DNA from 2 places in the Arthrobacter sp. THG-b23 genome. Region 2 is predicted to be linked to the other one. Evidence: predicted binding sites of a transcription regulator. Region 2 holds the regulator's gene; the other holds the start of a gene.
What was found. The regulator HrcA, encoded in region 2, represses chaperone genes, less so after heat shock. The targets are predictions, from matches to a motif close to TTNGCACTCGNNNNNNNCGAGTGCNAA.
Positions count from the first base shown of each region.

Region 1 (19,347 bases), on a different contig from region 2:
CGGCCAGGCCGCCTGCCGCCAGCCAGGGGCCGGCCACGATGACCGGGTCGAGCCATTGGTGGCTCAGGTCGGCACGCTTCGTCCCGGTTCGGGAGGCCAATCCGTGATGGCTGAACTCGCTGCGCACACCGGATTCGGTGACGGGATTGTCCGGACGCAGGGTCGCGAAGGAGCGCAGGTGGCTTTCCCAGGCATCGACCCGGTCGGCGGCCAGCAGGATCAGCCAGTGCGCCGCCCGCGCCTCGCTGAACTTGCGGTAGGAGTACCGGCGCATCGCGCCCGAGAGTCCCTTGGGCGGCGTCGACGTGCCGAAGACGGGCGTCAGCATGCGGTGTTCAAGGGATCGCTCGCGCGGCCATTTCTCCTCCTGGCGCTCGGGGAAATCCCAGTGTGCGCCGGTGGCGCCGGGATCGAAGCGTTCCTTCGGCACGGCCGGACGGTCCTCCGGATCCAGGTCGGCACCCCAGCCCGGGATCCGGTCGCGGAGTTCTTCGCTGGAATACCTGCGCTCCGGTTTTTCGGCTGTGTACGGCATCGCGGTGTCTCCTAGCCGGCATTCGGCACGATGAGCGGTTTAATGCAGCCATCGAGTTTCGACGAGAAAATGTGATACCCGTCGGAGATATGCTCCAGCGGTATGCGGTGGGTGACGATGTCGTTGGGTTTCAGGTAGCCGTTTCGGACGTGCTCAAACAACCGCGGCCATTGGCGCTTGACCGGACACTGGTTCATGCGCAGCGTCAAGCCTTTGTTCAGGGCGTCGCCGAACTTCACGGCGCTGAACATCGGTCCATAGGCGCCCATCACGGAAATGGTCCCGCCCTTGCGGACCGAATCGATGGCCCAGTTCAGGGCGACCGGCGAGCCGCCCTGCAGCTTGAACTTGGCCGAGGTGAGGTGCTGGGTCAGGTTGCCGTCCGCCTCGGCTCCCACGGCGTCAATTGCCGCGTCCGCCCCGAGGTCATCGGTCACCTTCTTCAGGTGCACCACGATGTCGTCATGCTCGGCGAAGTTGTAGGTCTCCGCATGCGCGAAGGTGCGGGCCATCTCCAGCCGGTATTCCAGGTGGTCGATGACGATCACGCGCCCCGCTCCCATGAGCCAGGAGGACTTTGCGGCAAACAACCCCACGGGCCCGGCTCCGAAGACCACCACGGTGTCGCCTTCGACGATGTCGCCCAGCTGCGCCCCGAAGTACCCGGTGGGCAGCGCGTCGGTGAGCATCACGGCGTCCTCGTCCTCCATCCAGTCCGGAATCAGGGCGGGCCCGACGTCGGCAAAGGGCACCCGGACATATTCGGCTTGGCCGCCGTCGTAGCCTCCGCAGGTGTGGGAGTAGCCGTAGATGGCGCCCACGGCCGTGGCGTTCGGATTCACGTTGTGGCAGTTGGAATACAGGCCCCGCGCGCAGAAGTAACAGGACCCGCAGTAGACGTTGAACGGCACCATGACCCGGTCGCCCGGGGCGAGGTTCCGCACCGACGGCCCCACTTCGTGGACCACGCCGATGAACTCGTGCCCGAACGTCATCCCGACCCGGGTGTCGGGCATCATGCCGTGGTAGAGGTGCAGGTCCGAGCCGCAGATCGCGGCCAGTGTCACCCGCACAATGGCATCATTGGGGTGTTCGATCGCGGGGATGTCTTTTTCTTCTACCCGGGTCTTGTAGGGCCCGCGGTACACCATGGCTCTCATCAGCGCAGTGCCTCCTTGAGGAAGCGAATAGTCGAGTGCCCGCAAGCCTCACACGCCCGGCCGCAACGGTCAAGGCCCCGGAGCCGCCCGGGAGGCCGCGCTGCCCGGGACGGGTGCGGCTGGTCCTAGGTGCCGTTGCCGGGATCCCTGGGGGACGCCGGTTTCTTGTCCTCGTCTTCCCGCTGCTCCTCGGACCGACGGTCGACGTCCGGTTCTATGGCAGCGTCCAGACCGGCGGAACCGGCATGGGGCGGGCCGTCGGATTCCTGGTCCGAGGCCGCGGCATCCGCCTGGTACAGCGCCTCGTCGTCTGGGTGCTTTTCCCCGGCCATGGCCAGCCCTTTCCCGCATCCGGCTCCGGTTTTCCTTGGGGCAGAGCCTACCCCTGTTCAGCACGAAACGGGACCGGATTCAGCCGGAAACGGGAGCGAATTCCAGCGGGCCGCCTTGACGGAAACCGGGGCGCGGCGGCAGCCGGGATCCTGCCGGAGCCGGAGCCGGCGCGCGGAGCCGGGCCCGGCGCGGAGGCCGCGGCCGGCGGGTCAGCTGCTCCCGCGAAGCTGGCCGACCACGTCGAGGACGACGGCGCGCAGGTCGCCGTTGTGCTCAGCGGCGACCCTGCGCTGGCGCTGGTAGCCGGCGCCGGCTTCGAGGATCTTCTCCACGTCCGCCAGCTCCTCGCTGCAGCCGAGCTTCCTGGCAACCGGCTCCAGCCGGTTCAGCACGTGTTCGCGCAGGTGCTCCGTGACCGGCATTTCCTTGCCGGCGGCGTTGAGGATGATGATGGCGTCCATGCCGTAGCGGGCGGCACGCCATTTGTTCTCCTGCACGTGCCACGGCGGCATGGTGGGGATGGCCCAGCCGTTGTCCAGGGCGGTGGAGAACTCGTCCACCAGGCACTGCGTCAGCGCGGCGACGGCCCCGACGTCCTGCAAGGTGGACAGCCCGTCGCACACCCGCATCTCGATGGTGCCCAGCGCGGGAACCGGCCGGATGTCCCAGCGGATCTCGCTGATCGTGTCGATCACCCCGGTGGTGAACATGTCCTCGACGTAATCCTCGTACACCGCCCAGCTGGGGAATTGGAACGGCAGCCCGGCGGTGGGCAGCTGCTGGAACATCAGCGCGCGCTGCGAGGCGTAGCCAGTGTCCTCTCCCGCCCAGAAGGGGGAGGAGGCGGAGAGCGCCTGGAAGTGCGGGAAATAGTTGACCAGCCCGTCCAACACGGGCAGGGCCTTGTCCCGGTGGTCCAGGCCCACGTGCACGTGCACGCCGTAAATCACCATCTGGTGTCCCCACCATTGGGTGCGGTCGATCAGCTTTGCGTAGCGTTCCTTGTCGGTGACCGGCTGCAACCGCGGTGCGGCAAACGGATGGCTGCCGGCGCAAAAGAGCTCCACGCCCATCGGGTCGGTGACGTCGCGGACGGCCGCCAGGGCGCTGCTCAGGTCCGCCTTGGCCTCGCTGACGGTGTTGCAGATGCCGGTGACCAGCTCCACGGTGTTCAGCAGCAGCTCCTGCTTCACGTGCGGGTGCTCGTCATCGTCCCCCAGCTCGGGATGGCCGGCGCGGACGGCGTCCAGCACCTGCTCGGCCACCGAGACCAGTTCGCCGGTCTGGGCATCCACCAGCGCCAACTCCCACTCAACCCCGAGGGAGGATTGGGCGGACCGTGCGAAATCGATGTACAAACGTTGCTCCGTCTCTGGCGGGACCGGCTGCCGCCGGAGGTACACGTCTGGCGCCAGCGGGGCCAAGACACAGCTTGATTCTAGTGCTTCAGGGCCTGGCGCTGCGCTCGCGGCTGCGGGTGCCGGCGGCGGGAACGGGTTCGACGACGATGGCGATCCGGTCCTCACCGACCCTCGTCAACACCAGGGTGGCCTTGTTCGGCCCCTTGCCGGAACCGGTCAACAGGGTCTTGCGCAGCTCGTCCGGTGCAACCGATGTGCCGCGCTTCTTGATCTCCAGCGTGCCGATCCGGCTCGCCTTCACCCAGGCCTTGAGCTTCTTGACGTTGTACGGCTTGACCTCCAGCACCCGGTACGCCCGGGCGAACGGCGATTGCTGCAGGTGCGGGGCGCAGATGTACGCGATGTGCTCATCCAGCAAGTGCCCGCCCAGGCCGCGGGCGAGGTCGGCCACCAGCCCCGCGCGGATCACCGCGCCGTCGGGCTCATAAAGGTAGCCCGCCGCCGGCCCGATCGCCACGTCCTGGTTGGCGGGGTCGTAGCTGACGGCGCTGGTCAGCTCGGCGGTGCCGCCGGCACCGGTGACCAGGGCCGCGCGCCGGATGCCCGGCCGGGCCAGCCGGTTGAACCACAGCGCAGCCTCGACCACGTCGCCGTCGACGGATACCCATTGGGCCTCGCAATTCTCCGGCAGCGCCTCATGGGGAATCCCGGGACCCATCTTGACCCCCACCGGCATGCCCCCGTCGGCCAGCCCCTCCACGAAGGACAGCGGCGGAGAAAACGCCTCCGGGTCGAAGATGCGGGTGGTGCCCGAGGCCGTCGTCGTCCGCCGCGCCGGATCCAGCCACACGCCGTCGATCCCGGTCAGGTCCAGTCCTTCCGCATCGGCGTTGACCACGGTGGCGGTTGGCCACGGCATCAGGTTGATCGTGGCCACGGCGGCGGTGGTCTCATCCCGTTCCACGGCGGTGACCCTGCGGTCCAGGCTGGCCAGCGCCATGGCGTCTGCGCCGATTCCACAGCCCAGGTCCGCGACGTGCTCCACTCCGGCGGCCTGGAACCGCTGCGCGTGCATGGCGGCGATGTTCAGCCGGGTGGCCTGTTCCAGTCCGGCCGGGGTGAAAAGCATTTTCTCCGCGAACGGACCGAACTTCGCCTCGGCCTTCGCCCGCAGCCGGGACTGTGTCATGGCAGCGGAGACCAGTTCGGGGGAGTGACCGGCCTTGCGCAGCTCCGTGCCGGTGTGCAGGCTCTCTGCCTCGGAATACGGGCCGAGCGAATTCAGCAGCTCCCAGCCTTCCGGAGTGAGGATCGGTGCAATGCTCTCGGCGTGGGTCTCGGGTGCCATGGTTTCAAGCCTAGTGCAGCAGAATCAGGCCAGCCGACCGGCCCATTTTCGCCTCCAAAAGCGGCGATGGGTAGTTCTCCCCATGGCCGGATATGCTGGGACTCCGTAGAGTCGGTAAGGAAGCTTACTGTGAGGAGGCGTGCATGATGTCCACATCCATTGACGGGTACGACATTGATACCGACGCTTGCCAAGCCGAGATTGAAGCGGAACTTGGCAAGCTGATCGAGGCCGGCAACCGTGCCCACCAGGGCTGGCAGGCCCTCTGGAACGACGTCGCCGCGGGCGTCGGTGCACCGGTTCCGGGATGGCAGCCGGAGATCCGGCGCCTCGCCTGAACGTTACGCCACGGTGGCTCCCGGCCGAACCGGCCGCGATGCATGGGGGCCGCTGGTCGTTGCCGCCCGCCGGCCGTAGCATGGGCGCATGATCCAATCGGCGGCAACGTTCCTGTCCGCGGGCCGGTATTTCCGCGAGGTCCTGGCAAACGTGCCGCCGACCGCGTGGAATGCCCCCGGATTGGACGACTGGAGCGTCCGGACGCTCGCCGGACATACCAGCCGCGCGCTATCCACGGTGCTGACGTACTTGGGGCGCCCCGCAGCGATAGTCCAGGTGGAATCCGCCGCCGATTATTATCTGGCCACCGGACTGGCAAATGATCCCGGTGTCACCGAGCGGGCCATTGCCGCCGGCAGGGAGCTGGGGCCGGACCCGGTGGACATGGTGGACCGGCTGCTGGCCCAGCTGGAGAACACGCTGCCGTTGACCGAAGACCGGGTCATCGAGACCGCCGCCGGCGGGATGCGCTTCAGCGACTATCTGCCCACCCGGATCTTCGAACTGGCCGTGCACACTCTTGACCTGTCCCGGGCGTGCGGCTTGGTGGCCGAGCTGCCGCGCGGCGTGGAGCTGGAAGCCGGGCGCCTGGCGATGGAGATCGCCTCGGAACGCGGCGACGGCGCGCTGGTGCTGCTGGCCCTGACCGGGCGGACCATGCTGCCGGGCGATTTCTCCGTGGTCTGACGCCTTGCCGGTCCGCGGGGCAGCCTTGCCGGCTGGCAGCCCGCCAGCCTGCGTCAGGCGAAGTAGACGCCGATCCGGTTGCCTTCGATTTCCTCGATGCGGATGTCGATGTCGTAGACGTCGCGCAGTACGTCCGGCTGCATGATTTGGGCCGGCGGGCCCTGGTGCACCAGGCGGCCGGAGCGCATGGCGATGATCGAGTCCGAGTAGCAGGAGGCGAAGTTGATGTCGTGGATGACCAGCACCACGGTCTTGCCCAGCTCATCGGTCAGCCGGCGCAGCAGCCGCATCATTTCCACCGAGTGCTTCATGTCCAGGTTGTTCAGCGGCTCATCCAGCAGCAGATAGTCGGTGTCCTGCGCCAGCACCATGGCGATGAAGGCACGCTGCCGCTGGCCGCCGGAGAGTTCGTCCACAAACTTGTCCGCCATCGACGTCAGGTCCAGGTACTCCAGCGCCTGCTCGATCTGGGCGAGGTCGGCGGGGCCCGGCCGACCGTTGTTGTGCGGGAAACGGCCGAAGCCCACCAGGTCCCGCACGGTCAGACGGACGGTCAGCTGGTTGTCCTGGCGCAGGATGGCCATCTTGCGGGCCAGTTCCTTGCCCGGGGTGCTGCCGACGTCGAGCCCGTCGATGGTCACCGCCCCGGCGTCCATGGGCAGCAGCCGGGAGACCATGGACAGCAGCGTGGACTTGCCGGCTCCGTTCGGGCCGATGATCGAGGTGATGCCGCCGTCCTTGATGTAGCAGCTGACGTCGTCCACCACGGTCTGCGTGCCGTAGGTCTTGGAGACTCCGGAGACGTGGATCATTTGATGGAGCCTTTCAGCAGCAGGGCGATGAACAGGAGGCCGCCGGCGAATTCAATGACGATGCTCAGCGCGGTATCGAAGCTGAACACCTGCTCGAGCACCAGTTGGCCGCCGACCAGGGCGATGGCGCCCAACAGCACGGCGATGGGCAGCACGTACACGTGCCGGAAGTGCGAGCACAGCAGGTAGGCAAGGCTGGCCACCAGCAGGCCGAAGAACGTGATTGGGCCCACCAGCGCGGTGGAAACGGCCACCAGGATGGCGCACAGCATCAGCACGGTGGTGACGGCCCGCCGGTGGTCTACGCCCAGGTTCAGCGCAGTGTCCCGGCCCAAGGCCAGGACGTCCAGTTGCCGGCGCATCCGCCAGACCGGGACGGTGGCAGCGGCGACGGCCACCGCGGAGGCGGCCAGCAGCACGCCGTCCACGTTGTTGAAGCTGGCGAAGAACAGGTCCTGCAGGATGATGAATTCGCTCGGGTCGATCAGCCGCTGCAGCAGCGAGGAGATGCCGCGGAACATTGTCCCGAACACGATGCCCACCAGCAGCATCAGGTGCAGGCTCTTGCCGCCGCCGGTGAACAGCCAGCGGTAGAGCAGGAAGGAGAAGCCCACCATCAGCATCACTTCGATCACGAAGCGCACCGGCGCGCCCAGGCTCAGCAGCGCCTGCCCGCCGATGGCGAAGGTCAGTCCGGTCTGGATCAGCATGTAGAGGGCATCGAAGCCCATGATCGACGGGGTCAGGATCCGGTTGGCGGTCACCGTCTGGAACAACACGGTAGACACGCCCACGGCGTACGCCACCAGCAGCATCGAACCGATCTTGATGGCCCGCCGGGGCAGGATGTAGCCGAGGTTGCCGCGCAGGTCGATGGTCATGAAGATGGCCACAAGGACGGCCGTCAGGAGGCCCAGCAGGATGATCCAGGTTCGCGGCCGGACCGCGGTGAGGGTGCGGCGCTTGTGCTGCGTCAGCGCGGCGGGAAGTACCGAATCAGCCATTCTTGCGGGTCCTCAGCAGCAGGTACAGGAAGATGGCGCTGCCCACCGCGGAGACGATGACGCCCACCGGGATCTCGTAGGGGTAGCGGATGGTGCGGCCGATGATGTCGCACAGCAGCACGAAGCCGGCGCCGAAGACTGCCACCCAGGGAACTGAACGGCGGGCGCTGTCGCCGAACGCCAGCGACACCAGGTTGGGCACCACGAGTCCCAGGAACGGAATAGCGCCGATGTTGACCACCACCACGGCGCTGATCAGCGAGACGATGACCAGCCCCAGCGTCAGGACCCGGCCGTAGTTCAGGCCCAGGTTGGTGGAGAATTCCTGGCCCATGCCGGCCATCGTGAACCGATCCGCGCACAGGTAGCCGATCACCGCGAGCACCGCGACAATCCAGAGGAGTTCGTAGCGGCCGCGCAGCACGCCGGAGAAGTCGCCGATCATCCAGCTGTTCAGCGTCTGGAGCAGGTCGTAGCGGTAGGCAAAGAACGTGGTCACCGCGGCGATGACGCCGCCCAGCATGATGCCCACCAGCGGCACAATGAGCGTGTTGCGCAGCGGGATCCGGCGCAGCACCAGCAGGAACAGGCCGGTCCCGGCGGCCGCGAACACGGTCGCCACGGACATCTTGGCCAAGAGTGTGGCGCCGGGGACCGCCACCGTGACCACCAGGATGCCCAGCGAGGCCGACTCCACGGTGCCCACGGTGGAGGGCTCCACGAATTTGTTCCGCGCCATCAGCTGCATGATCAGCCCGGCAATACCCAGCGCCGCGCCGGCCAGGATGACCGACAGGGTGCGCGGCAGCCGGCTGATCCAGAAGATGTCCCAGGCCGTCTGGTCACCGGCCAGCAAGGCGGGCAGGGACACATCGCTGACGCCCACAAACATGCTGGCAATTGCCAGGATAACGACGGCGGTGCCCGCCCAGGCGAGCTGGGAACCGGATCCGCGGGCGCGGGAGCGTCCGGCCGCGGCTGCTGCCGCCGGGGCCGGACTGGAAATCGTGGAGGAAGCCATGGATCGGGCCACCGCGCAGGCCGCCGGCGGGTCGCCGGCGGCCGTACGGGTGCTACTTCGTGATGGCTGCCTGGACGGCACTGATCATGGCGTCCGTATTATTCAGGCCGTAGCCCACCAGGTACCAGGATGCTGAATCCAGGTAGGTGATGCTGTCGTTCTTGGCGGCGCTCGTGCCGTTGACCAGTTCGTTGTCCAGGACGGCCGCAGCGGCCTCCCCGGATTCGCCGACGGCCGCGTCGCGGTCGATCACGAACAGGTGGTCCGGGTTGGCCTCGGCGACGAATTCGTGCGAGATGGCCTCGCCGTGCGGGCCCTCGGACTTTACGTCCGCGGCGGTCTGCACGCCCAGGACATCGTGCACGATGCCGAACCGGGACCCTGCCCCGTAGGCCGTCATCTCGCCGCCACTCGTCATCAGCACCAGGCCGGTGCCGGCGTCGGCGGCGGCGGCCTTGGTGTCCTCGATCCGGGTGTCGATGGCTGCCAGCTTTTCTTCGACTTCGGCTTCCTTGCCGAAGATCTCGCCGAGGGTCGCGGAGACTTCCTTGAAGCTCTCGATCGGAGCGGCGGTATCAACGCTCAGGTCGATGGTCGGGGCGATTTTGCTCAGCTCCCCGTAGGCCTCGGCGGTGCGGCCCGAGATGATGATCAAATCGGGTGCGCCTTGGCTGATCGCCTCGAAGTCGGGTTCCTTCATGGAGCCGATCTTGGTGTAGTCGTCCCCGGCGTACTGTGCCAGTGACTCGGGGAACACCGCTGCCTCCGGGACGCCGTCGACCTCGACGCCCAGGGCGGTGAGGCTGTCCAGCACCCCGAGATCGAAGGTGTAGACGGTCTCCGGGTTCACCGGCACGTCGGTGGTGCCGGCGGCGTGCTCTACGCTGATCGTCTCGGCGCCGGTGCCTGCTGCGGCATCGGTCTGCTGGCCGCAGGCGCTCAGCGCGAGCATGGAAACGGCTGCGGTCAAGGCCACCAGGCCGGACTTCAGGGGCTTTTTCACTGACTCTCCATCGTTCGTCAACGCCGGCCCGGGCGGGGACCGGCATTAGGCAACATAAACGTTTGCTATTTGCGCGCAGCTTGAAAGCTACCGGGTTAGGTTAGCCTTACGCAACTTGGCCGGCGGTGGGCGTCGTCGATTTGCGTCACACGGGTGGTGGCCGCGGAAGTCGGGCCGACCCGCCCGTTGGCACTCGCCTTGACCGAGTGCTAATCCTTCTCATAGAGTCGCAGTTAGCACTCGCCCCGTGTGGGTGCTAATACAAGGAACCGCCTGCCGGCACCGCGACGACGGCAGACATCTCCTTGGCCAACCTATTCGTAGCGCATGAAAAGGAGAGAGCCGAGTGTCGGTCTCCATTAAGCCTCTTGAGGATCGTATTGTTGTCCAGCCGCTCGAAGCAGAGCAGACCACGGCCTCCGGCCTGGTCATTCCGGACACCGCCAAGGAAAAGCCGCAGGAAGGCAAAGTTGTCGCGATCGGCCCCGGCCGCGTCGATGACAATGGCAACCGGGTTCCCGTTGACGTAGCCGAGGGTGACGTCGTCATCTACTCGAAGTACGGCGGAACCGAGGTCAAGGTCGGCGGGGAAGAGTACCTGGTGCTCTCCGCCCGCGACGTGCTGGCCATCGTCACCAAGTAAGGCCCATCAGCTGAGTCCGGCGGCTCGGGCGCGCGCAGTCGACGCCCGCAGCCGGAATCACGGACAACCGAAATGCCCCGGCTGCCTCCTATAGCAGCGCAGCCGGGGCATTTTGCGTGAAAGGAACAAATTCATGGCAAAGCAGTTGGAGTTCAACGACGCTGCCCGCAGGGCGCTGGAAGCCGGCGTCGACAAGCTCGCCAATACCGTCCGGGTCACCCTCGGTCCACGTGGCCGCAACGTGGTCCTGGACAAGAAGTGGGGCGCCCCCACCATCACCAACGACGGCGTGACCATCGCCCGCGAGGTGGAACTCGACGATCCGTACGAGAACCTCGGCGCGCAGTTGGCCAAGGAAGTCGCCACCAAGACCAACGATGTTGCCGGTGACGGCACCACCACCGCTACCGTCCTGGCCCAGGCCCTGGTGAAGGAAGGCCTCCGCAACGTGGCCGCCGGCGCCGCCCCCGGCGCCCTCAAGCACGGCATCGAGGTAGCGGTCGAGGCCGTGGCCGCCCGCCTGCTGGAGAACGCCCGCGAGGTCGGAGGCAAGGTCGCCGAGGTCGCCACCATCTCCGCCCAGAGCCCCGAGGTCGGCAAGCTGCTGGCCGAAGCGTTCGACAAGGTGGGCAAGGACGGCGTCATCACCATCGAAGAGGGCTCCAGCATGGAGACCGAGCTGGTGCTCACCGAGGGCATGCAGTTCGACAAGGGCCTGCTGTCGCAGTACTTCGTCACCGACCAGGAGCGCCAGGAGGCAGTCCTCGAGGACGCGCTGATCCTGATCTCCCAGGGCAAGATCTCCACGGTGCAGGAGTTCCTGCCGCTGCTGGAAAAGGTGCTGCAGGCCAACAAGCCGCTGTTCATCATCGCCGAAGACATCGACGGCGAAGCCCTCTCCACCCTGGTGGTCAACAAGATCCGCGGCACCCTGAACGTTGCCGCCGTGAAGGCACCGGGCTTTGGCGACCGCCGCAAGGCCATGCTGCAGGACATCGCGGTGCTCACCGGCGCCCAGGTCGTGTCCGCGGACCTCGGCCTGAAGCTGGACCAGGTGGGCCTCGAGGTGCTGGGTACGGCACGCCGCATCACCGTCACCAAGGACAACACCACCATCGTTGACGGCGCCGGTTCCGAGGCCGACGTGGCCGACCGCGTGGCCCAGTTGCAGGCAGAGGTGCTGCGCACCGATTCCGATTGGGACCGCGAGAAGCTCCAGGAGCGCCTGGCCAAGCTGTCCGGCGGCATCGGCGTGATCAAGGTCGGCGCTGCCACCGAGGTCGAAATGAAGGAGAAGAAGCACCGGATCGAGGACGCCGTGTCCTCCACCCGCGCTGCCCTGGAAGAAGGCATCGTGGCCGGTGGCGGCACCGCCCTGGTGCACGCCGCCCAGGCTCTGGAGACCGACCCGAACGTGCTGGCGCTCGAGGGCGACGCAGCCACCGCCGTCGGCCTGGTCCGCCGTGCGCTGGCCCAGCCGCTGCGCTGGATCGCGGAAAACGCCGGCCACGAGGGCATGGTCGTCGTCTCCAAGGTCGGCGAGCTGGAGGTCAACAACGGCTTCAACGCCGCCACCGGCGAATACGAGGACCTCGTCGCCGCCGGCATCATCGACCCGGTGAAGGTGACCCGTTCGGCGTTGCGCAACGCAGCCTCGATCGCGGCACTGGTGCTGACCACCGAAACCCTGGTCGTCGAGAAGCCGGCCGAAGAGGACGAGCACAACCACCAGCACTAGCGCACGCCGCCAGCTGCTGGTCGGGCCTCGCCCGTCCGGAGGGGATCCTGCCCGTGGCAGGGTCCCCTCCGTCGTCGTGGGCGCCCACGTGTTGTCCGCCCGCGTTAGCTCCGCCACATCGGTGTCCGCGGGAAATAGTGGGCGGGGCGGAATCGTTTTAGGATGTAACCAACCCCGGAAACCGATTCTCGCTGTCGGTGACTGGCGGCCGCCACCGGTATCGTTCGAAAGGCCCTGCAGTGTCCGAAGAATTTAATCCGTTCGCTTTCGAGGGTCTGACCTACGACGACGTGCTCCTGCTGCCCGGCCCGACGGATGTGATTCCGTCCGAGGCCGACACCAGCTCCAGGCTGACCCGCCGCATCACGGTCCAGACCCCGCTCCTCTCCGCCGCCATGGATACCGTGACGGAATCGCGGATGGCCATCGCCATGGCGCGCCAGGGCGGCCTGGGCGTCATCCACCGCAACCTGTCCATCCAGGACCAGGCCGAGCACGTGGACCGGGTCAAGCGCAGTGAGTCCGGCATGATCACCAATCCGGTGACCATCGCCCCGGATGCCACGCTGGCCGAACTGGACGAGCTTTGCTACAACTACCGCGTGTCCGGACTGCCCGTGGTGGACTCCGAGGGCAAGCTCGTGGGCATCTGCACCAACCGAGACACCCGTTTCGTGCCCCGCGCCGACTATCCCACCACCAAGGTGCATGAGGTGATGACCTCCATGCCGTTGATCACGGGCAAGGTGGGCATCAGCCGTCCGGAAGTCATTGAACTGCTGGGCAAGAACCGGATCGAGAAACTCCCGCTGGTGGACGACGCCGGCATGCTGCAGGGTTTGATCACCGTCAAGGACTTCGACAAGGCGGAGCAGTACCCGCTGGCCACCAAGGACGACGACGGCCGGCTGCGCGTCGGCGCGGCGGTCGGCTTCTTCGGCGACGGCTACGAGCGCTCCATGACCATGATCGAGGCCGGCGTGGACGTGCTGGTGGTGGATACCGCCAACGGCCACAGCCAGGGCGTGCTGGACATGATCGCCCGGCTGAAGAAGGACCCGGCCGCGGCCCATGTGGACGTGATCGGCGGTCAGGCCGCCACCCGCGAGGGCGCGCAGGCGCTGGTCGACGCCGGCGCCGACGCCATTAAGGTGGGCGTGGGCCCGGGCTCCATCTGCACCACCCGCGTGGTCGCCGGCGTGGGCGTCCCGCAGATCACCGCGATCTACGAGTCGGCCAAGGCGGCCATCCCGGCCGGCATCCCGGTGATTGCCGACGGCGGCCTGCAGCATTCCGGCGACATCGGCAAGGCCTTGGTCGCCGGCGCGGACACCGTGATGCTCGGTTCGCTGCTGGCCGGGGCCGCAGAGTCCCCGGGCGACCTGGTGTTCGTCAACGGCAAGCAGTTCAAGGCCTACCGCGGCATGGGCTCGCTGGGGGCCATGCAGACGCGCGGCAAGAACACTTCCTACTCCAAGGACCGCTACTTCCAGGCCGACGTGCCGGACGACGAGAAGCTGATCCCCGAGGGCATCGAAGGCCAGGTGCCGTACCGCGGCCCGCTCTCCGCCGTCGCGCACCAGCTGGTGGGCGGCCTGCGCCAGACGATGTTCTACACCGGTGCCCGCAGCGTCGCCGAGCTGAAGGCCAAAGGCAAGTTCGTGCGGATCACGGCGGCGGGGCTGAAGGAGTCCCACCCGCACGACATCATGATGACCGTGGAGGCACCGAACTACAAGCGGTAGTCCCGCAGTCTTCGGCGGCGCCGTTCCCCACAACAGGGGGAGCGGCGCCCCTCGCGTTAACCAGCGGCAGGACTTTCGCCAACACCGCGCCGGCGGTGAGCCGGGGCGGTCAGCGGGGCGGCGACAGCACCGGGGGCGCGCCCACGGGCCGCGACCAGCCGCGCGTATGGACGGGACAGCGCATCGGTGCGTGGGCACGGGTGTGCAAGCGGCCGCCGACCGCGACGCGGGTGAGCCAACGGAGCCGGCGTCGGAAGATCAGAAGCGCGATGAGCACGAGGGCCGCGGTGTCGGGCCAGCGCGGCGCCGGCCAGTTATCCGGCGCGGGCGGATACGCCCCGTAGGACAATCCGGCGGCCCGCTCGAAGTGGTTGCGTGAGGAGGGGAACAGTGCCCCGTCGATGATGTATGCCGCCGGAAATGCGAACGGGCCGGCGAGCAAGTTAGCTACGGCCCACTGGTCAACATGCCGCGACTCGTGGATGGCGAGGGCCTCGTCCCCGGCCCGGGTCTGGGAGATGTTCGGGCCGTAGCGGACGTACTGGCCCTCATCGGCTATGCCATATCCGTTGACGCTCAATGGGCCCGCTGGGTCTACCGGCGGCATCCACGCAACGAACACGTCGCCGAGCATTGTTCCGCCACCACTGGTTCGCGGCGGGGGCCAGAACATGACCAACAGCGACGGTCCTGTGCACGCTTCCATATCAAGGCTGCGCCCGGTCAGGACCCCGACGCCGCTGATAGGGGCGACCAGGAAATTGCGGGTGATGCGCCACGGGGCCGGTGGTGAAATCTGCAGACGCGGCTCGGGCTTGATCTGTCCGTCGGCGGTGATATGGCTGTGGCAAACGATTGGCGGGGAGAGCGCCTCCTGGAAGCGGGCCCCGGCTCCCGCAACCAGGAGGGCCGCCACCACAAAGAGGGCGACACCCTGCACCCGCTGGTGGACAGCGCAAACGGTACACGATGCGGCTCTCCGCAACCGGCGCGAACGACGGGAGGGCATGGACCAGACCAGCCCGGCGACGCCAAAACATAGGGTGGCCGCCACGCCACTCGCGAACGGTCGCATGCGCTCAACGGACCGCCGGAATCTTCCTCCCATGACTGACCACTTCCCGCTCCGGCTACCTGCGGCCGGCCGGCGGCAACCGTATAGCGAGCGGGCCTACGGTGCGCTTGCCTGCCGTGCGGCAGGTCGAGCGTACCGCCTGCGCCGGGACGACGCCAGCAGTCGGAAGAGGAGTGCCTTGCGGTCGACACGAGGGGGTCCGCCCTGTCCGCTGGGCGCCGGCGAAAGTCCTGTCCCTGCCCGTTCCACGGTGAAGCGTTCCAGCGGTGGGATAACCTAGAGCCGTGACTTACGAGATTGAAATTGGCCGTGGCAAGCGTGGGCGCCGAGCCTACTCCCTCGACGACGTGGCGATCGTCCCCTCGCGCCGGACGCGCGATCCGAAGGACGTCTCGGTCAGCTGGCAGATCGACGCGTATACGTTCGACGCCCCGGTCATCGCCGCGCCGATGGACTCGGTCATGTCGCCGGCCACCGCCATCGCGCTGGGCAAGCTGGGCGGCCTGGGCGTCCTCAATCTCGAGGGCCTGTGGACCCGGTACGAGGATCCGCTGCCGGTGCTCGACGAGATCGCCGCGCTGGGCACCGAGAACTTCAGCCCGGCCGCGACCAAGCGGATGCAGGAGCTCTACTCCGCGCCCGTGCAGCCGGAATTGATCACCTCCCGGCTGGCCGAGATCCGGGAAGCCGGGGTGACCGTGGCCGGCTCGCTGACGCCGCAGCGCACCCAGGAGTTCTACAAGACCGTGGTGGCCGCCGGCGTGGACATCTTCGTGATCCGCGGCACCACCGTCTCCGCCGAACACGTCTCCAAGACGCAGGAACCGCTGAACCTGAAGCAGTTCATCTACGAGCTGGACACGCCCGTGATCGTCGGCGGCGCCGCCGGCTACACCCCGGCCCTGCACCTGATGCGCACCGGCGCCGCCGGCGTGCTGGTGGGCTTCGGCGGGGGAGCGACGACAACCACGCGCCGGGCGCTGGGCATCCACGCCCCGATGGCGTCGGCGATCTCCGATGTGGCGGCCGCGCGCCGGGACTACATGGACGAATCGGGCGGCCGCTACGTGCATGTGATTGCCGACGGCGGCGTGGGCTTCAGCGGCGACATCGTCAAGGCCATCGCCATGGGAGCCGACGCCGTGATGCTCGGTTCCGCGCTGGCCCGGGCGGAGGAAGCGCCGGGCCGGGGCTGGCACTGGGGCCAGGAGGCCCACCACGACGAACTGCCCCGGGGCGACCGCGTGAACGTGGGAACCGTCGGACCGCTGGAGCGGGTGCTCCACGGCCCGTCCAACCACACCGACGGAACCTCCAACCTGGTCGGTGCGCTGCGCCGGTCGATGGCGACCACCGGGTACTCCGACCTGAAAGAGTTCCAGCGCTGCGAAGTGGTGCTGGCGCCGATCCAGGCGGGCGACTGATCTGATCATGCTGGGAGGCTGATAGGCGATGACCACCGGAGCCCTGAGTCCCGAGAGCCGCGAGCAGGCGCTGGCCGCCCTGCGCGCCACACAGGAGCGCGGGGCCGAGCTGGACGTGCTGATCGTCGGCGGCGGGGTGGTGGGTGCCGGGGCCGCCCTGGACGCGGTGACCCGCGGGCTCGACGTGGGCATCGTCGAAGCCCGGGACTGGGCCTCGGGCACGTCCTCCCGGTCTTCCAAGCTGATCCACGGCGGGCTGCGGTACCTGGAGATGCTGGACTTCGCCTTGGTCCGCGAGGCCCTGCAGGAACGGGGACTGCTGCTGGAGCGCATCGCGCCGCACCTGGTGCGGCCGGTGCCGTTCCTGTACCCGCTGACCAAACGGTACGTGGAGCGGCCCTACGTCGGCGCGGGCGTGGCCTTGTACGACGCCCTGGCCATCGCCTCGGGCCGCGGCCGCGGCGTCCCCTTCCACAAGCACCTGTCCCGGCGGGGGACCCTCCGGGCGGCGCCCAGCCTGAAGAAGGACGCCATGGTGGGGTCCATCCGCTACTACGACGCGCAGGTGGACGACGCCCGGCTGGTGGTCAACATTGTCCGCACCGCAGCGGCGTTCGGGGCGCACGCGGCGAACCGACTGGCGGTGGTCGATTTCCTGCGCGAGGGCGAACGCGTGGTCGGCGCCCGGGTGCGGAACCAGGAGGACGGCAGCGAGTTCAACATCCGGGCCAAGCAGGTGGTCAACGCCACCGGCGTGTGGACGGACGAAACCCAGGCCATGGTGACCGAACGGGGCCAGCTGAGCGTGCGTTCCTCCAAGGGGATCCACCTGGTGGTGCCGCGTGACCGGTTCCAGTCCACGGTGGGGCTGATCCTGCGCACCGAGAAGTCCGTGCTGTTCGTGATTCCGTGGGGGCGGCACTGGATCATCGGCACCACCGACACCGACTGGAACCTGGACAAGGCCCACCCCGCGGCCTCGTCCAAGGACATCGACTACCTGCTGGACCATGTCAACCAAGTGCTCCAGCGTCCGCTCACCCGGGAGGACGTCGAGGGCGTCTACGCCGGGCTCCGGCCGCTGCTGGCGGGCGAGAACGACTCCACCGCCAAGCTCTCGCGCGAACATGTGGTGGCGCACCCGGTCCCCGGACTGGTGGTGGTGGCCGGCGGCAAGTACACCACCTACCGCGTGATGGCCAAGGACGCCGTGGACGAGGCGGCACGGGCCCTCGACGAGCGCGTCCCGCCCAGCTGCACGGACACCATCCCGCTGCTCGGCGCCTCCGGTTTCAAGGCAGCATGGAACAAGCGCAGCCGCACGGCGGACCGAACGGGCATCCACGTGGCCCGGGTGGAACACCTGCTCAACCGTTACGGATCCATGGTCGGCGAGGTGCTGGACATCATCACCGAACGGCCGGAGCTGGCCGAACCGCTGCCCGGTGCCGACGACTACCTGGCGGCCGAGGTTGTTTATGCGACCACGCACGAGGGAGCCCGGCACATCCACGACGTGCTCACCCGCCGGACCCGGATCTCCATCGAGGCCTGGGACCGCGGTGTCTCCGCCGCGCCGGTCGTCGCCAAGCTGATGGCGCCCCTCCTCGGCTGGAGTGAAGGGCAGGTGGAACGCGAGGTGAAGCACTACCTGGCCCGCGTGGAAGCCGAACGGCTCAGCCAGGAGCAGCCTGACGACGTCACCGCCGACAGCGCCCGTATGGGCGTTGACGACATCGTTCCGCTGGCCTGAGGGCGCCGGGCAGGATTCGTTTTCTACATGGTTGCGAAGTACCTTTAATGGGTGCTCAAGACTGCCCTGAAACCCCGCTGGATAGCGGCTCTGGTGCTTGCGCTGGCGCTGTCCACGGTGTTCGTGCTGCTGAGCCAGTGGCAGTTTTCCACGTCGCAGAGCGAACCGCCCCCGCCCCCCGGCGAGACGGAAGCCGTCAAGCCGCTCACCGACGTCTTTGAACCGGGCATCCCGATGACGGCCGCCACCGCGGACCAAATGGTCACCTTCGACGGCAGCTTCGTCCCCGGCGGACAGGTGCTGGTCCAAAACCGCCTGCAGGACGGGGAAGAAGGTTTCTGGGTGGTCGACCCGTTCGCGGTGGACGGCGTGGAGCAGTTCGGCGAAGGCGTGGTCATCCCTGTCGTGCGCGGCTGGGTCGAGGAACCGGCGGACGCCGTTCCCGCCCCCGAAGGCGAGGCCACCGTCGTCGGGCGCCTGTTGCCCACCGAAGCTCCGCTGCCCGGAACCCTGCCCGCCGGCCAGGTCGCTTCGCTGTCCGCGGCCGAGCTGATCAACCGCTGGAACGCGCCCGGCTACTCCGGCTTCGTGGTCGGGACCGGCTTCACCGTGGGCGGCACCGATCTGGGCACCGCGACCGACGGGACATCGATGCAGCCGGTGGTTGTCGGGCCGCAGCCACAGGAAGCGCCGGTCAACTGGATGAACGTCTTCTACGCGGTGGAATGGGTGGTGTTCGCCGGATTCGCCATCTTCCTCTGGTGGCGGCTGGTGGCCGACGACTACCGCCGCGACCTGGAGGCAGCCGAAGACGCGGCCGAAGCAGCCCGCCATGCTGCCGAAGCCGGGCGGGGGAGCGCGGCAGGCCAGGCAGGCGCCCGCCACGGCGGCGACGCCGCCGACCAGACCACACCCAGCACACCCCACACAACGAGGTAGTCCACGTGACCGAAAACGCCCCCGACCGTTCCGCCGCGACCCAGCGTCCGGCCAAACGCCGCTTCGGCGGAACCCACGCCCAGATCCGCTCCGCCCTGACCTTCTACAAGGTCACCTCCTACATCACCGGCATCATGCTGCTGCTGCTCTGCGTGGAGATGGTGCTGCGGTACGGCTTCAACCTGTTCCTGTTCGCCGGGGCCACCAACACCCTGACGGGCGAGACCTTCGCGCTGGGACTGGCGCAGGCCGAACCGTCGGTGATCGACGGCATGAACCTGTCCATCGCGGTGCTGATAGCGCACGGCTGGCTGTACGTGCTGTACCTGATTGCCGACTTCCGGCTCTGGTCGCTCATGCGCTGGCCGTTCAGCAAGTTCGTGCTGATCGCCCTGGGCGGCGTGATCCCGTTCCTGTCCATCATCCT
Region 1 is NZ_JBNHGM010000004.1:162,200-181,546, reverse strand. It holds gene AC5RVD_RS09780 (hypothetical protein) at 1-535, opposite strand, end outside; gene AC5RVD_RS09775 (zinc-dependent alcohol dehydrogenase) at 547-1,695, opposite strand; gene AC5RVD_RS09770 (hypothetical protein) at 1,821-2,027, opposite strand; gene AC5RVD_RS09765 (glutamate--cysteine ligase) at 2,238-3,386, opposite strand; gene AC5RVD_RS09760 (THUMP-like domain-containing protein) at 3,475-4,737, opposite strand; gene AC5RVD_RS09755 (hypothetical protein) at 4,884-5,075, shown strand; gene AC5RVD_RS09750 (maleylpyruvate isomerase N-terminal domain-containing protein) at 5,164-5,763, shown strand; gene AC5RVD_RS09745 (iron ABC transporter ATP-binding protein) at 5,817-6,575, opposite strand; gene AC5RVD_RS09740 (iron chelate uptake ABC transporter family permease subunit) at 6,572-7,579, opposite strand; gene AC5RVD_RS09735 (ABC transporter permease) at 7,572-8,600, opposite strand; gene AC5RVD_RS09730 (siderophore ABC transporter substrate-binding protein) at 8,653-9,603, opposite strand; gene groES (co-chaperone GroES) at 9,950-10,246, shown strand; gene groL (chaperonin GroEL) at 10,380-11,984, shown strand; gene guaB (IMP dehydrogenase) at 12,224-13,729, shown strand; gene AC5RVD_RS09710 (hypothetical protein) at 13,839-14,669, opposite strand; gene AC5RVD_RS09705 (GuaB3 family IMP dehydrogenase-related protein) at 15,089-16,228, shown strand; gene AC5RVD_RS09700 (glycerol-3-phosphate dehydrogenase/oxidase) at 16,257-17,981, shown strand; gene AC5RVD_RS09695 (SURF1 family protein) at 18,033-18,920, shown strand; gene AC5RVD_RS09690 (DUF3817 domain-containing protein) at 18,926-19,347, shown strand, end outside.
Region 1: the regulator HrcA is predicted to act here: its motif matches at 9,790-9,816, upstream of groES (co-chaperone GroES).

Region 2 (10,457 bases):
CGATGACCCGCAGCACCTCGTCGTGGGCACCGAGTGCCCTGACCATGTGTTCCGACGAATCGAAATGGACGGAACGGCTGCTTGATCCCAGCGGATCGACATCCAGGCGTGATTGGGACATAGTCCGGCCGAGGTGGCCTTTCATCGCTCCTTCGGTGGGCGCTTGCTAGCGGTAAGCCGGAAAGGGTTCCGGTGCTGACGATACAAGTCCATGCTACGGCACGAGCCGCCGCGCAGTCCTCTGCGGGGGCGAAAAACGCCTTGGTATCGATCCGGCATCAATCGTGCATCAGTCCGGTTGAGCGCTGGTTAAAGCAGCCATCAGCCCCCCTACCGTGTGCCAAGCTAGTGGGGCAGGAAGGGCGGCAGCCGCCCGTTCCCGCCCCACCTCCACCCAGTCATTCCGCACGCCAGAAGGGATCGAAAGTATCACCAGCAACCAGCTCCGGCAGCCTGCAGGCTCGGTCCCAACACGCCGCTTCGGTGCGTGGTTGGCCCTGGTCACTGCCTCGTCGCTGGTGCTGCTCGGATGCTCGCCGCAGGCCGCCGGCGGTGGCGGCGGCGGACAGACCTCCATGCCCAATCCCACCGATCCCGCTTCGGCCAGCAGCCCCCTGGTCTCCAGCGTGCCGGTCGAGACCCTGCGCTCCTCGGAGCTCTCCCCCATCTATTGGCTGGGCACCAACGCCGAGAACGTGTTCCTGTACCGCGAGTACCGCCAGGCGGAAAACCTGGGTGACCCCATTACGACGGCGGTGGCCGCGCTGACGCGGCTGCAGCCCCTTGATCCGGACTACTTCAATCCGCTCAGCCCGGCAAGCAAGGTGGGCGCTTCCATCACCAACGGTTCGGTCATCACGCTGGACATCTCCTCGGACGCCTTCAGCCGCCGCGTGGACGCCGGCATCGCCGAACGTGCCGTGCAGCAACTGGTCTACACCGCCACGGCCGCGGCGGCGAACGCCGGGCTGAGCACGTCGGACAATCCCCTGGAAGTGGTCATCCTCGTGGACGGGCACCACGGGTATAAAGCCTTCGGCCATGTGCCGCTGGGCCAGCCCATGGCCCGGAACAGCAGCCTGGCGGCCCCGGTGTGGATCATCGATCCGACCGAAGGTGCCACCTCCGCCGGACGCGTGGAGGTGTTCGGCCGCGGTGTCGCGTTCGAATCGGAGCTGAGCTGGCAGATCTACCGCATTGCCAACTCCGCGGACACATCCGAAGGCGAGCTGGTCAAGGACGGCACGGCCCGCGTTGATGCAGACGCCGGCCAGATCGGCGAGTTCAGGTTCAGCCAAAAGCTGGATCCGGGCACCTACCGGCTGTACGTGTTCCAAAAGGACCAGGGCGGACCGATCGAAGAACGGCAGAATGTGGACAGCAAGGTCTTCACCATCACCTAGGGCAGTTCTGCCCGCCCGGTCAGCGCCACCGGCCCAGCAGCTCGCTGAGCAAGGTCAAGGCGGCGGGTCCGGCCGTGGAGGAACGCAGGACGTGCGGACCCAGCCGAACGGCCACCGCCCCGGCGTCGAGCATCGCGTCCACTTCGGCCCGGCTCATCCCGCCTTCCGGACCCACAATCATCAGCACGCGCGTAGCGCCGCCGGTACGCCCTTCGGGTGAGGCACCGCCGTCGTCGTTTCCGCCGCGCTCCCCGGGGGATGGGCCCGCACGCAACCCGGCGCCGTCCAGGGCGTCGGCCACGCTGCCCTCGGCGTCCTCATGCAGCAGCAGCGACAGCCGGCTGTTCCGGATCAGGGCACAGAGTCCGGCCCGTTCCACCAGCGGCTCCACTTCCGGAACACGCGCACGCCGCGACTGCTTGGCGGCCGCCCGGACCGCCAGCTGCCATTTCGCCGCGCCCTTGGCCGCCTTGTCCGCCTTCCAGCGCACGATGCTGCGTTCGGCCTGCCACGGCACCACGGCATCGACGCCCAGTTCGGTGGCTGCCTCGATGGCAAGTTCGTCGCGGTTTCCCTTGGCAAGGGCCTGCACCAGCACCAACTCCGGGTCGGGCCTGGGCTCGTGCAGGACGTGCAGCGCCCGGACGGTGAGCTGGCCGGAGGTGCCGGCGACAGCCTCGCCGACCAGCCGGCGGCCCCGCCCGTCGGCGAGATCGACCGCTTCGCCGGGTTCAATCCGCTTGACCGTGACGGCATGCCGGGCCTCGTCGCCGCCGAGGGTGAAGCTGTCGCCCGGGGCGACGGCGTCGAGCTCGCCGGGAGCGGTGAAGAACAGGTGGCTGGTCACGCCTAAAGGTTACCGAGCCGGTCCCGCAGGCGGGCGAAGACGCCCGTGCCGGAGGACGCCAGCTTGCCCTCGGTGTATTCCTCGCCGCGGGCCCGGGCCAGCCGGCGCAGCAGGTCCTCCTGCTCCGCATCCAGCTTGCTGGGGGTCTCCACATGCACGTGCACCTGCAGGTCGCCGCGACCGTAGCCGCGCAGGTGGGTCACGCCCAGGCCGCGCAGGGTGAGAGTCTCGCCCGCCTGCGTGCCGGGCTTGATGCTGATTTCCTGTTCACCGTCGAAGGTGTCCAGGGTGAGGTCGGTGCCCAGCGCGGCAGCGGTCATCGGCACCGAGAGAGTGACGTGCAGGTCGTCGCCCTCGCGGAGGAAATTCTTGTCCGGATTCACCCGGATTTCCACATACAGGTCACCCTGCGGTCCGCCCGCCGGTCCGGCTTCGCCCTGTCCTGCCAGCTGGATCCGCGTCCCGGTCCCGACACCCGCCGGGAGCTTGATGGTCAGCGAACGGCGGCTGCGGATGCGGCCCTCGCCGTTGCACTCGTTGCAGGGGTCGGGAATGATCGTGCCGAAGCCCTGGCAGCTGCCGCACGCGGCGGTGGTCATGACCTGGCCGAGGATGGACCGCACCGCACGCTGGACCTGGCCGGAGCCGCCACAGATGTCGCATGTGCGCGGGCTGGTACCGGGGCGACAGCAGCTGCCGTCGCAGGTGGGGCAGACGACCGCGGTGTCCACCTCGATCTTCTTGTTGACCCCGAAGACCGCGTCCTTGAGGTCGATCCGCACGTTGATCAGGGCGTCCTGGCCCCGGCGGGTCCGGGAGGCCGGGCCCGCGCCGCCTGCTCCGGCGCCGCCGAAGAAGCTTTCGAAGATGTCCTGGAAGGCGAAGCCGCCGCCGAAACCGCCGCCAAAGCCGTTGTCGTTGCCGTTCTCGTTGCCGGTGGTGTCGTAGATGCGCCGCTTCTGCGGGTCCGACAGCACCTCGTAGGCGTGGCTGACCTGCTTGAACTGTTCGGCCGCCTCCGGGCCGGGGTTCACGTCCGGGTGCAGTTTGCGGGCCAGCTTGCGGTAGGCCTTCTTGATTTCCTCGGTCGAGGCATCCTGGCTGACACCGAGGGCGTCGTAGTGGTTACTCACCTTAGTAGTACTTCACTTCCTGGGGATCGGTTCACCGGCGACGACGGCCGGTGGGGACACTGCGCGGCGTGTGGCTAGCCGGCGAGGATCCGTGACAAATAACGTGCGACGGCGCGCACTGCGGCCATGGTGGTGGGATAGTCCATCCGGGTGGGGCCGAGGATGCCGACCTTGGCCGTCGCGCCCGGGCCGTACCCGGTGGCCACCACCGAGGTTTCGGCCAGCGAACCGTAGGGGTTTTCGCTGCCGATGCTCACCGACATGCCCCGGGCGTCCTGGTGCAGCTCGGAGAGCAACTGCAGCAGCACCACCTGTTCTTCGAGGGCCTCGAGGATGGGGCCGATGCTCAGCTGGAAGTCGACCGTGGAACGGGCCAGGTTGGCCGTGCCGGCCATCAGGATCCGCTCCTCGTTCGTGGCCGCGGCGAGCTGTGCAAGCTGCGATGCCAGGGCCTCGGCCGTGCCCGCGGGCGCGGCCTCCGCCGGCACCGGGAAGGTCTTCAGCAGGCCCGGCACTGCCGCCAGCGCTTTTCCGGACAGAGCGGACAGGAACGCGGCGCGCAGCGTGGCCAGGGCATCCTCGGTAACGTCCGCGGGCAGCGCGGCGACATGCTGTTCCACCTTGCCGTTGTCTGCGATCAGCACCACTAAAACCCTGCGCGGACCCAGCAAGATGAACTCGATGTGCCGCACCCTGGCGGCACCCAGCTGCGGATACTGGATCACGGCCACCTGGTTGGTCAGCTGGGACAGCAAACGCACGGTGCGTTCCATGACATCGTCGAGGTCGTCGGCGCCGTCCAGCAGTTTCTGGATGGCGCGGCGCTCGGGGGCAGAGAGCGGCTTGACGTCCGAAATCCGGTCCACGAACAGGCGGTAGCCCTTGTCCGTGGGAATCCGGCCGGCACTGGTATGCGGGGCAACGATCAACCCGTCTTCTTCCAGCGCCGCCATGTCGTTGCGGATGGTGGCTGACGACACGCCCAGGCTGTGCCGGTCGACCAGTGCCTTGGAGCCCACCGGCTCGCGCGAGTGCACATAGTCTTCGACAATGGCGCGGAGCACTTCCAGCCTCCGGACCTCGCTCACTGCACTCCTCCTGTCTCCAACTCGTCTGCGGACAGACTGTTAGCACTCAACACGTCCAAGTGCTAAGTCTAATACGTCGCCGCCGTTGTTAGCATTGTCGGGCGGCCGTGCCGTGAGGACGACAACCAGCAGAGGACTTAAAGCTTATGAGCAGCTACGGCTGGGGCCCCCAGGATCTGACCGCCCCCAAGGTCCGGGCACTGCGCGAAATCGGCGCCGAACCGGGCCTGGTGCTGGAGGACGCACAGAGCGGCTGGGTCGGCGCCGTGGTTCGGGTGGAGAAGTCCGGGGGTGTGCATCTGGTTTCGCTGGAAGACCGGCGGGGCAAGGTCCGCTCGTTCCCGCTGGGCTTCGGCTTCCTGTTCGAGGGCGAGCCGGTGAAGGTGGTGCCGGCGGCGCCCGCCGCGAAGGCTCCCGTCCGGCAACGGACGGCATCCGGTTCGGTCAAGGTCGAGGGACAGCGGGCCAGGGTGGCGCGGGCCAGCCGGATCTGGGTCGAAGGCAAGCATGACGCGGAGCTCGTCGAAAAGGTCTGGGGAGACGACCTCCGGGTGGAGGGGATCGTGGTGGAACCCCTTCACGGCGTGGACGATTTGGCGGCGGCAGTGGCGGACTTCTCCCCCGGGCCGCAGCGCAGGCTCGGCATCCTGGTGGACCACCTGGTCCCCAATTCCAAGGAGTGGCGGATTGCCGAGGCCGCCATGGCCGTGCCCGCCGCCTCGGGCAACGTACTGATTGTGGGCCACCCCTATGTCGATGTGTGGCAGGCCATCAAACCCTCCGTCATCGGACGGGCCCAGTGGCCGGTGGTGCCGCGCGGCACCGATTGGAAGACCGGTATCCTCGCCGGTCTCGGCTGGCCGCACCGGACGCAGATCGACATCGCCGACGGCTGGAAGAGGCTGCTGGGCAGCGTCAACACCTACGCCGATCTGGAGCCCAGCCTGCTGGGCCGGGTGGAAGAAGTCATCGATTTCCTGACGGTTTGAGCCGGTTGGGGCCGGCGCCGGCGCCCGCGGAATGCACCGGATAGCGGGGTGGAACGGCTAGGCTAGGAACAGAAGTGAGCCATCAGCAGATTTTTCCGAAGGTAGGTCCAGTGTCCGATAACTCTGCTCGTAAGCAGCAGCCGGAGCGCAAGTCCGCTCCGCGCCAGCAGTACCAGAGCGCGTCGGCGTCCGCCTTGCCCCTGACCCCTTCGGAGGACCGGCAATGGGCCACCATGGCGCACTTCGGCGGCATTCTGGGCTGCTTCCCGTCCCTGGCGATCTACCTGATCTTCAAGGACCGGGGACCGTTTACCGCCCAGGAGTCCAAAGAGGCCCTGAACTTCACCGTGCCGCCCACCGTGGTGGCCATCATTGCGAACCTGCTGATCGTCATTCCGGCGGTCAGCGGACTCTTCGCCGTCATCGCGGCCGCCATCTGGGTCTTCCTGACGGTCAATTCCGTCATTGCCGGCGTCAAGTGCAACCGCGGCGTTCCGTACCGGTACGCCTACAACCTGCGCCTGTTCGGGTAGCGGCACCGCCCTCCTACCCTGCCTGCCGCGACAACCGCTGGCGCGCGGTGTTCATCCCCGCCGCGATCGGCACGTGGCCGGTCGCGGCTGCCAAACCGAAGCGCGGCATGTCGCTGTATACACTCTCGCGGCCTCCCGGCACCGTCTCGTAGGTTTCGTGCCACACGCCGACGTCCCCGCTGCCGGCCGATTCCCGCATGAAACGGCGCCAGGGTTCCAGGTGCGGCGCCGCGCGGTCGGACGCGAACCGCTGCAAATGTTCCGGGCTCTTCCAGTAGCTGACCAGGATCGTGGTGCGCCCGAGCCACTGGTGGTAGCCGAGCAGGCCGGCGTCCGGCGCCGCTGCCAGGTGCGCCAGCATCGCAGGCATCGCCGACGCGGTGCGTGCCACCTTGCCGACCTTCCACCATCGGTTGGCGCGCATCCCGATGAGGAAGACGGTGACCCGTTCGCTGCCCGGATCGGCCGTGAACCGTCCTGTGTGTACGTGTTCGAACATGAGCCGATTCCTCTCGTAACGTTGTTATAGAACATTGTTATGGAATACTTGGGGCATGGCAAGACCCATAGTCCACGATGATTCGGTGCGCCGCAAGCTCCTCGACACCGCCGCCACCCTGATAGCCCGCGACGGCGCAGCCGCCGTGTCGCTCCGGGCGATCGCGGCGGCGACCGGGACGTCGACGATGGCGGTGTACTCGCTCTTCGGCGGGAAGGCAGAATTGCTGACCGCCGTCCTCGACGACGGCTTTGCCTCCTTTGCGGCCGCCCAGCAGCGGGCCGCTCCCGGTGGGCTGGAAGCGCTGGGCAGGGCCTACCGGGCGTGGGCCCTGGAGCATCCCGTCCTGTACGGCCTCATGTTCGGCGGTTCATTGGCGAGCCAAGTGCCGTGCCGGCCAACGCCCGGCGCCGCGGAACCGGCGATCGCGCCGCTGTTTGCCGCCGTCGCCGCCGCCCTTCCCGGGGCATCGGACGACGACGTCGCGTCCATGGTCGGCGTTGTGTGGGGCCAGGTCCACGGGCTCGTCTCGCTGGAGCTGGCGGGCGCGCCCGCGGCGGGGTGGAGCTGGGACTCAGCCTACGAGGCGGCCCTCCACCGGGTGGGCCGGTCGCTGGAGGCCGGGGCGGTCAGTCCTCGAGCAACCGCCGCACCACGGCGTCGGCCAGCAGCCGGCCCTTGAGGGTGAGCCGGATGGTGCCGGCGAAGGCCGCGGCGGGGTCGACCAGGGCATCGGCGATCAGTCCGGCCACGGCCTTCCGCCCGTTTGGCCCCAAATCCCGGGTGTGCAGCCCGTCGATGATGCGGGTCTGCAGCATTACGTGTTCCAGCTGACGGGTGCCGGTGTCCAGCGTCTCGCGGCCGGCTGCCGGAGAGACCCCCGTGGCCAAACGCTGGGCGTACGCCGCGGGGTGCTTCACGTTCCACCACCGGACGCCACCCATGTGCGAATGTGCGCCGGGACCGGCTCCCCACCAGTCGTCCCCGCGCCAGTAGGCCAGGTTGTGCCGGCAGCGGTCCCCGGGAGTGCGGGCCCAATTGCTGACCTCGTACCATTCGAAACCTGCGGCGCCGAGGCGCGCGTCGGCGATCTCATACTTCGCGGCGTGGTCATCGTCGTCGATGCCGGGCACTTCGCCGCGGCGGATCTGGGCGGCGAGTTTGGTGCCTTCCTCGACGATCAGGGCGTACGCGGAGATATGGTCCGGCGTGCAGCTGATCGCGGAGTCGAGGCTGGCTTCCCAGTCCGCGATGGATTCGCCCGGCGTGCCGTAGATCAGGTCAAGGCTGACATTCAGCCCTGCGTCGCGTGCCCACTGCACGGCCTGCGGCACCCGTTCCGGGTCGTGCGTCCGGTCGAGCACCTGCAGCACGTGCGGCACGGCCGACTGCATGCCGAAGGACACCCGGGTGAAACCGGCGTCGGCCAGGATCTGCAGCGACTGCGGGGTGACCGAGTCCGGGTTGGCTTCGGTGGTGACTTCGGCGCCCGGCTCCAGACCCCACAGGCCCGCCGCCTGGCGCAGCATCGACGCCAGGTCCGCCGCCGGCAGCAGGGTGGGCGTGCCGCCCCCAAAGAAGACAGTGGACAGCGGCCGGTCCGGCACACCGGAACCGCGCAGTACCCGCGCGGCCAGATCCAACTCCGTGTTCAGCGTGCCCGAGTACTCATCCTGCGACGCCCCCGAACCCAGCTCCTTGGCGGTATAGGTGTTGAAATCGCAGTAGCCGCAGCGCACCCGGCAGAACGGAATGTGCACATACAGGCAGAACGCGCGGTCTTCCGCACCTTCCGCCGCCTGGGCGGGCAGCAGACCGTCGGCCGGCGCCGGGTCCCCAAGGGGCAGGACGCTAGGCACTGAGGCGGGCCTCCGCCGTCGTTGTTGTCACACGCACTGCCGAACTACTTCTTTGCCTTGTCCTTGGAGTCATCCGACGACAGCGCGGCGATGAAGGCCTCCTGCGGGACCTCCACGCGGCCGACCATCTTCATCCTCTTCTTGCCTTCCTTCTGCTTCTCCAGCAGCTTGCGCTTGCGGGAGATATCGCCGCCGTAGCACTTGGCGAGCACGTCCTTGCGGATGGCGCGGATGTTTTCGCGCGCGATGATGCGGGATCCGATGGCGGCCTGGATGGGAACTTCGAACTGCTGGCGCGGGATGAGTTCGCGCAGCTTGGAGGTCATCATCACGCCGTAGCTGTAGGCCTTCTCGCGGTGCGTGATGGCGCTGAACGCGTCAACCTGTTCGCCCTGCAGCAAGATGTCCACCTTGACCAGGTCGGCCACCTGCTCGCCGTCGGCCTTCCAGTCCAGCGAGGCATAGCCGCGGGTGCGCGACTTGAGGTTGTCGAAGAAATCGAAAACGATCTCGGCCAGCGGCAGCCGGTAGCGCAGCTCCACGCGGTCCTCGGAGAGGTAGTCCATCCCCTTCATCTCCCCGCGGCGGGACTGGCAGAGCTCCATGATGGTGCCGACGAACTCGTTGGGCGCGAGGATGGTCGCCGAAACCATCGGCTCGCGGACCTCGGAGACCTTTCCGTCCGGGTATTCGCTCGGGTTGGTTACCGTCGCGACGCTCTTGTCCTCCAGCGTGACTTCGTAGACCACGTTCGGCGCCGTGGAGATCAGGTCCAGCCCGAACTCGGCCTCGAGCCGTTCGCGGGTGATTTCCAGGTGCAGCAGGCCGAGGAAGCCGACGCGGAAGCCGAAGCCGAGGGCAGCGGAGGTCTCCGGCTCGTAGATCAGTGCCGCGTCGTTGAGCTTGAGCTTGTCCAGCGCGTCGCGCAGTACCGGGTAGTCCGTGCCGTCGATCGGGTAGAGCCCGGAAAAGACCATGGGCTTGGGGTCTGCGTAGCCGCCCAGGGACTCGGCCGCCGGCTTGGCCAGGTTGGTGACGGTGTCGCCCACCTTGGATTGGCGGACGTCCTTGACGCCGGTGATCAGGTAGCCGACCTCCCCGACGCCCAGGCCGTTGGACGGGGTGGGCTCGGGCGAGCTGACTCCGATTTCGAGCAGTTCGTGGCTGGCCCGGGTGGACATCATCTGGATGCGTTCGCGCGGCGAGAGCTTTCCGTCGACCACCCGGACATAGGTGACCACACCGCGGTAGGTGTCGTAGACCGAGTCGAAGATCATGGCGCGGGCGGGTGCGTCCGCGTCGCCCGTGGGGGCCGGCAGGTCGCGCACGATCTTGTCCAGCAGCGCTTCGACGCCGACGCCGGTCTTGCCGGAGACCTTGAGCACGTCTTCGGGATCGCCGCCGATCAGGTTGGCCAGCTCGGCGGCATACTTTTCCGGCTGCGCGGCCGGCAGGTCGATCTTGTTCAGCACAGGGATGATGGTGAGGTCGTTCTCCATCGCCAGGTAGAGGTTGGCCAGCGTCTGGGCCTCGATGCCCTGGGCCGCGTCCACCAGCAGGACCGCGCCTTCGCAGGCTGCCAGGGACCGCGAAACTTCATAGGTGAAGTCCACGTGGCCGGGGGTGTCGATCATGTTCAGGGCGTAGCTGACGTCGTCCAGCTCCCAGGGCATGCGCACGGCCTGGGACTTGATGGTGATGCCGCGTTCCCGCTCGATGTCCATCCGGTCCAGGTACTGGGCCTTCATATCGCGCGGCTGGACCACGCCGGTGAGCTGGAGCATCCGGTCGGCAAGAGTGGACTTGCCGTGGTCGATGTGGGCGATGATGCAAAAGTTCCTGATGATCGCCGGATCGGTGGCGGCAGGCACCGGCGCGGTGCGGGCCATCGGTGACACAGATGGTTCCTTACTCTCAGACAAGCGGGATACGGCAATGCGGCCGGTACGACCAGCACGCTGATTTTGCTCAACTATAGTGTCCCACGCCGGCCCGGGATCCGCGCACCCGCACCGCACCCGTACCTGCCGAGTTCGCACGCGCCGAGAATCGCGAACCTGCCGATATCGCGCACGTGCCGAATCGACAGACAGCCAAGATCGCGCA
Region 2 is NZ_JBNHGM010000006.1:191,118-201,574, forward strand. It holds gene AC5RVD_RS12610 (PhoH family protein) at 1-121, opposite strand, end outside; gene AC5RVD_RS12615 (GerMN domain-containing protein) at 492-1,403, shown strand; gene AC5RVD_RS12620 (16S rRNA (uracil(1498)-N(3))-methyltransferase) at 1,423-2,250, opposite strand; gene dnaJ (molecular chaperone DnaJ) at 2,253-3,383, opposite strand; gene hrcA (heat-inducible transcriptional repressor HrcA) at 3,458-4,471, opposite strand; gene AC5RVD_RS12635 (DUF3097 family protein) at 4,618-5,460, shown strand; gene AC5RVD_RS12640 (DUF4870 domain-containing protein) at 5,571-5,993, shown strand; gene AC5RVD_RS12645 (DUF4188 domain-containing protein) at 6,007-6,492, opposite strand; gene AC5RVD_RS12650 (TetR/AcrR family transcriptional regulator) at 6,548-7,174, shown strand; gene hemW (radical SAM family heme chaperone HemW) at 7,122-8,351, opposite strand; gene lepA (translation elongation factor 4) at 8,396-10,249, opposite strand.